DNA from 2 places in the Pedobacter sp. KBW01 genome. Region 2 is predicted to be linked to the other one. Evidence: riboswitches for the same ligand, from Rfam matches in the RefSeq annotation. Region 2 holds a riboswitch; the other holds the start of a gene.
What was found. Region 2 has a riboswitch for thiamine pyrophosphate ahead of DBR40_RS22290 (TonB-dependent receptor). Riboswitches for the same ligand answer to the same signal wherever they lie in the genome.
Positions count from the first base shown of each region.

Region 1: another riboswitch for thiamine pyrophosphate. It lies ahead of thiS (sulfur carrier protein ThiS); the one in region 2 lies ahead of DBR40_RS22290 (TonB-dependent receptor).

Region 1 is NZ_QAJQ01000016.1:31,031-35,465, reverse strand. It holds gene DBR40_RS17160 (thiamine phosphate synthase) at 1-14, opposite strand, end outside; gene thiC (phosphomethylpyrimidine synthase ThiC) at 21-1,904, opposite strand; gene thiS (sulfur carrier protein ThiS) at 2,034-2,237, opposite strand; TPP riboswitch at 2,301-2,388, opposite strand; gene DBR40_RS17145 (leucine-rich repeat-containing protein kinase family protein) at 2,618-3,925, shown strand; gene DBR40_RS17140 (VOC family protein) at 3,960-4,385, opposite strand.
Region 2 is NZ_QAJQ01000027.1:16,681-21,115, reverse strand. It holds gene carB (carbamoyl-phosphate synthase large subunit) at 1-796, opposite strand, end outside; gene DBR40_RS22300 (carboxypeptidase regulatory-like domain-containing protein) at 1,009-1,326, opposite strand; gene DBR40_RS22295 (AAA family ATPase) at 1,765-2,301, shown strand; TPP riboswitch at 2,489-2,587, shown strand; gene DBR40_RS22290 (TonB-dependent receptor) at 2,644-4,435, shown strand, end outside.

The DNA.
Region 1 (4,435 bases), on a different contig from region 2:
ACAATCAGTTCCATTGTGTTTTATGAATATATTTCGCTTCCTTTTTGGGTAAACTCTTTCGATTTTTCCTGCATTCCTTTGGTCAGTGCATCTGCGGTCTCCAGCCCTTGTTGTGCGGCATATTCGCGCACATCTTGTGTGATTTTCATAGAGCAGAAATTTGGTCCGCACATAGAACAGAAGTGGGCAATCTTAGCGCCTTCGGCCGGCAGGGTTTCATCGTGAAATTCCTTAGCGGTATCAGGATCAAGTGAAAGGTTAAACTGGTCTTCCCATCTAAATTCGAAACGTGCTTTACTTAAAGCGTTGTCGCGGTATTGCGCGCCCGGGTGGCCTTTGGCCAAATCAGCCGCATGGGCAGCAATTTTATAGGTAATTACCCCGTCTTTCACATCTTTTTTGTTCGGTAGGCCCAAATGTTCTTTAGGGGTTACATAGCAAAGCATGGCGGTTCCAAACCAACCAATCATGGCGGCGCCAATGGCCGAAGTAATGTGATCGTAACCCGGTGCAATATCTGTAGTTAAGGGGCCTAAGGTGTAAAAAGGCGCTTCCGAGCAGTGTTCGAGTTGTTTTTCCATGTTGGCCTTAATCAGGTGCATGGGTACGTGCCCGGGACCTTCAATAATGGTTTGTACATCGTGTTTCCAGGCAATTTTGGTTAGTTCTCCCAAAGTTTCGAGTTCCGAAAACTGCGCTTCATCATTTGCATCGGCAATACAGCCCGGTCTTAAACCATCGCCTAATGAGAACGCCACATCGTAAGCTTTCATAATTTCGCAGATTTCTTCGAAATGGGTGTAAAGGAAGTTTTCCTTGTGGTGTGCCAAACACCATTTGGCCATGATCGATCCGCCACGCGAAACAATACCGGTAATCCTTTTGGCTGTTAATGGCACATAACGAAGCAATACGCCGGCATGGATGGTAAAATAATCTACCCCCTGCTCTGCCTGCTCAATAAGCGTGTCGCGGAAGATTTCCCAGGTAAGGTCTTCTGCTTTCCCGTTTACTTTTTCTAATGCCTGATAAATAGGAACGGTACCAATAGGCACCGGCGAATTGCGGATAATCCATTCGCGGGTTTCGTGTATGTTTTTTCCTGTCGATAAATCCATAATTGTATCGGCGCCCCACCTACATGCCCAAACGGCCTTTTCTACCTCTTCTTCAATGGTTGAGGTAACTGCAGAGTTACCAATATTGGCATTGATCTTTACCAGGAAATTACGGCCGATAATCATCGGTTCCAGTTCGGGGTGATTAATGTTACATGGAATTACCGCACGGCCTGCGGCCACTTCTGCCCGTACAAATTCGGGGGTAATGTAGCCTTTTGGGGTATTGGCGCCAAAGCTGTTGCCCTGGTGCTGGTGGTTCATTACCTCGTGCTGGTTGCCAAGCTGTTCGTTTAAAATATCGATCTGCTGGTTTTCGCGGATGGCAATATATTCCATTTCGGCAGTTATAATGCCTTTTTTGGCGTAATGCATTTGCGATACATTGGCGCCTGCCTTTGCCTGATAAGGTTTATTGATATGGTTAAACCTTAAAATATCGAGTTTACTATCGGCCAGGCGCTGCTGTCCATATGCCGATGATAGCTGATCGAGCTGCGTTACATCCAGGCGGTCTTTTACCCATTGCTCGCGCAGGCGTGGCAAACCTTTCCTTACATCAATAACCGCGTTAGGATCGGTATAAGGGCCACTGGTATCGTACACCGTTACCGGCGGGTTTGGCTCGGTTAAACCAAATCCATTATGGATTTTAGTGTCGGTTAAGCGGATTTCGCGCATGGCCACATGTATATTGTGGATTTTGCCGGGCACAAATATTTTGGTAGATGCCGGAAACGGGCTGCGGCTGATTGCTTCGGCGTTAGGGGTTTTTTCTTGTTTCATATTAGAAGAGTGACTGAATGATTGAATGGGGAATAATTGAGTGATTGAATGACAGAATTGACGAATGAATGAAGGATTAATTGGACTGTATCTTCAATTAACTCATTTAAATCCAATCATTCGTCGATTTTATCCGCCCTGAGTAGCTTTAATGAGTATAATCTGATCGCCAGGCTGTAAGATATGCACAGGCCAGCTCGATTTCGGCACGATAGTTTGGTTAACGGCAATGGCCAGACCATTGGTTGCTGAAACTGCCAGATAATTAAGCATGCGTTCAATAGAACAGGCTTCGCCAAGAAAATGGTTTTGATTGTTTATAGTTACTTCCATGTTTAAAAAAAATTGGAAAAACTATAGAGATTGCCCCTAACAGGGTACGAAAAGACGGCAACAGATGTTGCACTCACTTTTCCCTTCGGCAGTACTAACTACATCAGGTTCGAAGGGTATTTCTCAGCACTAGGCACCCCTAAAGTTTTTTGTAAATATAGCGCTATAATTTACTAATGCAAATAAAAAATAAATCTGAGTCGGGCCGATGAAACTTATGATGAGCTTCTTATGATTGTATTATCAGTTTGAATTTATTGTTTGAAGAAAATAAACATAGATAAAATCTATTTTCTTTTATTTTAATATAGTTTCCGCTGTTTAGTGTTCATTTCCTTATATAGCGGTATCTTCGCGTGTAATTAAAATCGAAGTACATTATGGGGCAAACCTTATTACAACTGCAAAGCGGTGAACTTAATGGATCGGTATCGTTAAAATTAACTGAAAACCTGACCCACTTCCCTTTAGCCATATTTGACCTTGCCGATACACTGGAGGTACTGGATCTTTCGTTTAATAAGCTGTTTGCCTTGCCCGAAGATTTTGGCCGCTTAAAGAAATTACGGATTTTCTTTTGTTCTGAAAATCATTTTAAGGTGCTGCCTGAGGTACTGGCCGATTGCCCTCAGCTCGAAATTGTAGGTTTTAAGTCTAATCAGATCGAAACAGTGCCAGCCAAGGCATTAAACCCTAATCTCCGTTGGCTGATTTTAACCAATAACAACATCGCCACCTTACCTGATGAAATTAGCTTTTGCCCACGCATGGAAAAACTTATGCTGGCAGGAAACCGACTTGTGGCTTTGCCTGAAACGCTTAGCCGATGTAAAAACCTGGGTTTGTTGCGTATTGCGGCAAATAAGCTGCATGAGTTGCCACAATGGATAGCCACCATGCCTAAGTTAGCGTGGATTGCCTTTTCTGGTAATAATTTTAGTAAAACCCCTGCTGTTGAAAAACTTTCGGCCATCAACTGGCATGATCTGGAAATCAGCCATGTATTGGGCGAAGGCGCATCGGGTGTGATTTCGAAAGCCAACCGCACCATTAGTGATGAAATACAGGAGGTAGCGGTTAAGATTTTTAAAGGAGATGTAACCAGCGATGGGTTGCCGGAAGATGAAATGATGGCTTATATTGCTGCGGGTTTTCACCCCGGGCTGGTTAACCTGATTGGGCAGATTGCATTGCACCCTGAAGATAAAAAAGGTTTGGTGATGGAACTTATCCCGCATCATTTTTATAACCTGGGCAATCCGCCAAGTTTAGAGAGTTGTACACGCGATGTTTTTCCTGCTGATCGGGTACTGACTGAAAAACAGGTTTTAGGTATTGCAAGAATAATTGCTTCGCTGGCCAATCAGTTACACAGCGCAGGGATTATGCATGGCGATTTATACGCGCACAACACCTTGATTGATGATGAAGGAAGTGCTTTGTTCGGTGATTTTGGTGCAGCCAGTTTTTATAATCAGCTTAGCGCAAAACTGGTTTTTGCATTAGAACGCATTGAAGTGTTGGCCTATGGTTACCTGCTCGATGATTTACTGGCGTTGCACAGGCAATCTATTAGCAGAAAAGTTTTAGAAAGTATAGCTGCACTGAGGGATGCCTGTTTGGTGCCGGATGTGGCAAATCGCCCTGGCTTTCAAGATTTGGTAACAGAATTGAGTAAAATTGACTAGTCCCGCTTATATTTCTCAGGACTAGTCATATTTTTTAACCGTTGGTGGTAAAGTTAACCATCCACTGGATACCGAACCTGTCTTTAAAACTGCCAAAGTAATCGCCCCAGAACATATCAGCCATTGGCATTTCAATGGTTCCACCTGCTGAAAGACCATTAAACAACCTGTCGGCATCATCGCGACTTTCGGCTTGTAAATTAATGTACATGTTGTTTCCTTCTGTAAGTACATGGCCTGCAGATGGTACGCAATCAGAAGCCATTAAAATGGTGTGCCCGTTAATCGGTAGTGCCACATGCATTACACGGTTTTTTTCTGCCTCAGATAGTTTGTCGCTTTCAGGTGCATCGCCCATTCTCGCAAAAAAGGTAAACTCACCACCAAAAACAGATTTGTAGTGGTTAAAAGCTTCTTCGGCCTTGCCATCGAAGTTTAAATAAGGGTGCATTGCTGCCATAATGTTTTTCGTTTTGTTGATACTAAATTACAGACTTTACTGGTTTAAAA
Region 2 (4,435 bases):
GGTCAGATAAAGTCATGGCCGGAGCAACAGTAATCGAATCACCAGTGTGGATACCCATCGGGTCGAAGTTTTCGATCGAGCAGATAATGATTACGTTATCGTTGCTATCTCTTAACAACTCTAACTCATACTCTTTCCAGCCTAAAACTGCTTTCTCTACCAAAACCTCGTGTGTTGGCGAAGCTTCTAAACCACGTTTAAGTGCAGCATCGAATTCTTCTTTTCTGTGCACAAAACCACCACCAGAACCACCTAAGGTATATGATGGGCGGATTACCAATGGAAAACCAATTTCCTGAGCGGCTTCTTTACCTTCTAAGAATGAGTTGGCAATTTTCGATTGAGCAACACCTACGCCTATATCAACCATTAACTGGCGGAAGGCTTCGCGGTTTTCTGTTTTCTCGATTGCATCAACATCAACCCCTACAACTTTAACACCGTATCTTTCCCAAACACCGCGTTCTTCTGCTTCTTTACAAAGATTAAGTGCTGTTTGGCCACCCATAGTTGGTAGCACGGCATCAATTTTAGGTAAACTTGCATCAGCAATATGCTCTTGCAAAATCTCTTCGATCGAATCAACTGTTAACGGACGAAGGTAAACATGGTCGCCGATAACTTTATCCGTCATAATAGTAGCCGGATTAGAGTTGATAATTGATACGGTAATCCCTTCTTCTTTTAAAGATAGGGCCGCTTGAGAACCCGAGTAATCAAATTCACAGGCTTGGCCAATAATAATTGGTCCAGATCCGATAATTAGTACTGAGCGAATGGAAGTGTCTTTAGGCATGATAAAGCTTAAACAATAATTAAAATTCTAAAGTATTGGTTCATTTAAGAACCTTAGAAAGCAACGAGATTTAGTGCTATTGCGAAGAAAAATCCCAACTGTTCTGTCGGGATGCAAAGATACATCTTTAGCGCGATTTTAAGCTGATTTTTTTAAAATAAAAAAGAGGCCTTTATTCTGCCTCTTTTTTATCTTTTCTTTTGTTAAAACACCTACTGTTGTAATTTAATTTCGCCTAAATCTGTAGTAGCACTATCTTTCACTGCCACCTTTTCAATAACAGCATCTTTGTACGGCGCGTTGGCCTGTATCCAAACTGTATAAACGCCTTCTTTAAGGTTAGAAAAGGTGAAAACTCCCTGGCTCAACTGTGCCTTTAAGGTATCGGTTCCGGCTACAAGTGAAACAGAAGCAGCAGCATCTGAAGGAGTGATTTTACCAATAATTCCGCCTAACTTAATATTTGTATAGGCGATTGCCCCCAGGGCAAAAACAATGAGCAGCGCTAATATTGCACATAACTTTTTCATTGGTTTAGTTTTTAATTTTCAACTGTCTAAAATAAATAACACCAATTAGTACAAATAGTTTTAAATAATGAACAGCCAAAATTCAAAACGTACTAATAATTATACACAATAGTAGTGCCGAAATATACAATTGTAATCTGAATGTTAATAAGTGTTAAAATAACACTAAGAAACTGCCCTCAGAAGTCAGAATTAAGTCACGAAGTTGTGATGTTCGCAATATTGGCAATAATGTTGTAATAAGTAGAACATATATGCGTTTTGTATATACTTTAGACAATGATCTAAAGCTTCCTCCGCGGATTAGTTACCCGCCATGAGGATTTCTTCATAAATAGTTTGTTTGGTTTATTATCCGGTTAGAGGAGCCCTCCTCAACCGGATTTTTTCTTTTAAGGCATTTTCTTTTACATTTGAACCTTGTCAGAATACATTTACGTGAATAAAAATATTAAAAAGATCGCCGTTGTTGGTCCCGAGAGTACAGGTAAATCAACACTGTCTCAATTATTGGCCAGGTACTATAAAGTTTCGTGGGTACCTGAGTACGCCCGCTATTATTGCGAAAACCTGGTTACAGATTATACCTTACAGGATGAGGAGAACATGTTTTATGGTCAGGTGGCACTCGAAGATGCTATCCTTGCCGTAACAGAAAGTGATTTTATTATTTGCGATACCACTTTTATAACGGTTAAAATATGGAGCGATGAAGTGCTGGGCAAAACCCCGCAATCGGTTTTGGATACCCTACCCAAAAGGCCCTACGATTTATATCTGTTAATGGATATTGATTTGCCCTGGCAAGATGATCCGCTGCGCGATTTCCCCAACCAACGCGAATACTTTATGGAAGTATGGCATAAAGAACTAAAAGCACTCGATGCAAATTATGTAGTAATTAGTGGCCTGGGCGATGATAGGTTGGCCAATGCTAAAAAAGCAGTTGACGATTTTTTAGCTGGATCAGCATAATAAATTTTCGAATATTGCGATTACGCCGTCAATTTTTTGAACTTTTAGCCCCATAATATCACAATATCCGCCCGAATTGCCAAATATTCCCTACATTTGCACCATCATTAGGGGTGCCTTGTTTAAATAAACACAAAAACAGGCTGAGAACATACCCATTGACTTGAATAACCAAATCAAAATATTCAATTTTCAAAAACTGAACATTGAAATTTGATTATTGGAATTTTAAAGTCATGCACCTGATCCGGGTAATGCCGGCGTAGGGATTGGAGTTATGGAAGTTTAACTAAAAATCGGGGAAACCCCTTTTTCCGGTTGGTTTAACTAAAAACAAGAACATTGAAAAATTTACTATTTGCAGCGCTTGTTGCAATATTGCCTTTCTTTGCATCGGCACAACTTGCTGTTACCGGCAAGGTAACGGACCAAAACCGTAATGCCCTACCTGGGGCCACCGTTAAAATAAAAAATAAGAAAACCATTGTATTGAGCGATGCAGGCGGAAACTTCACCCTATCAAACCTCGCTGATGGAAAATATACCTTTGTAGTGAGTTATGTTGGGTACAAAACTGAAGAAAAAACAGTAACCCTTTCGCAAAACAGTACGATAGATTTCTCTTTAACCGCGCAGAATTTTCTGGCCGATGAAGTGATTGTAAGGGCAACAAGGGCCACCGAAAAATCGGCAACTACTTATAAGAACATTGGCAAAGAAGAAATCCAGCAAAATAACTTTGGCCAGGATTTACCTTTTATTTTACAGAATACTCCAGGTGTGGTAGTTAATTCGGATGCAGGTGCTGGCGTTGGTTATACCGGAATCCGCATACGGGGAAGCGACAATAGCCGCATTAACGTAACGGTTAACGGTATTCCAATTAACGATAGCGAAAGTCAGGGAACATTTTACGTAAACATGCCCGATTTTGCTTCATCAGTTGATAATGTTCAGATTCAGCGAGGAGTAGGTACTTCGACCAATGGAGCCGGTGCTTTTGGTGCCAGCTTAAACATCCAGACTACCGCCAGCGAAACCGAACCTTATGCAGAAGTAAATAGCACTTATGGTAGTTTTGACACCTGGAAAAACACCGTAAAAGTTGGAACAGGCTTAATTAACAACCGTTTTAGTTTCGATGGCCGTTTATCGAGAATCAGTTCTGATGGCTATGTAGATCGTGGTTCATCTTTACTTAAATCTTATTTCCTTTCAGGTGCATACCATGGTAACAAGGATTTATTGCGCGTAAATGTTTTCTCTGGTAACGAAAAAACTTATCAGTCGTGGAATGGCATTCCGCAATCGCGTTTAGAAAATGATGTGGCTGGCATGAATGCCTATATAGCCCGGAATGAGCTTAGCGCGGAAGACGCAGCTAACCTGTTAAACTCAGGAAGAAGATATAACAGTTTCTTATACAATAACCAAACTGATAATTATGTTCAAAACCATTATCAGTTAATTTATGCGAGACAGTTCTCTGATCAGTTCTCATTTAACGGAGCGCTACACTATACCCAGGGCTCAGGCTACTACGAAGAATACCGTGTGCAGGATCAACTAAAAAATTACGGCTTAAATCCGGTTGTTATTGCCGGTGGTACGCCAATTACCAAAACAGATTTGATTCGCCGCCGCTGGTTAGATAACGACTTTTATGGCGTTACCTATGCGTTTAACTATGTTCCGCAAAAGAACCTCAACTTTACGCTTGGTGGTGCATATAACGAATATAAAGGTGCACACTTTGGACAGGTTATCTGGGCACAATATGCCTCAAACGGCAATATAGACAGGCATTATTATGATAACGATGGCTTTAAAACAGACTTCAACACCTATGCTAAGGTTAACTACAGCCCTATAGAATCGTTAAGCTTGTTTGCTGATTTACAATACCGCCGCGTTTATTACGATATCGCCGGAACTGAAAACAAATTGAATTCACTCGCCATAAATAAAACTTTAAATTTCTTTAATCCTAAGTTTGGCGCTACTTACTTCATCAATCCCGAAAGTAATGTATATGCCTCATTCAGCGTGGCTAACAAAGAACCTAACCGTGATGATTATACCGATGCTTCGGTAGCAGGTATTTCGCCTAAACCAGAACGCTTAAGTGATATAG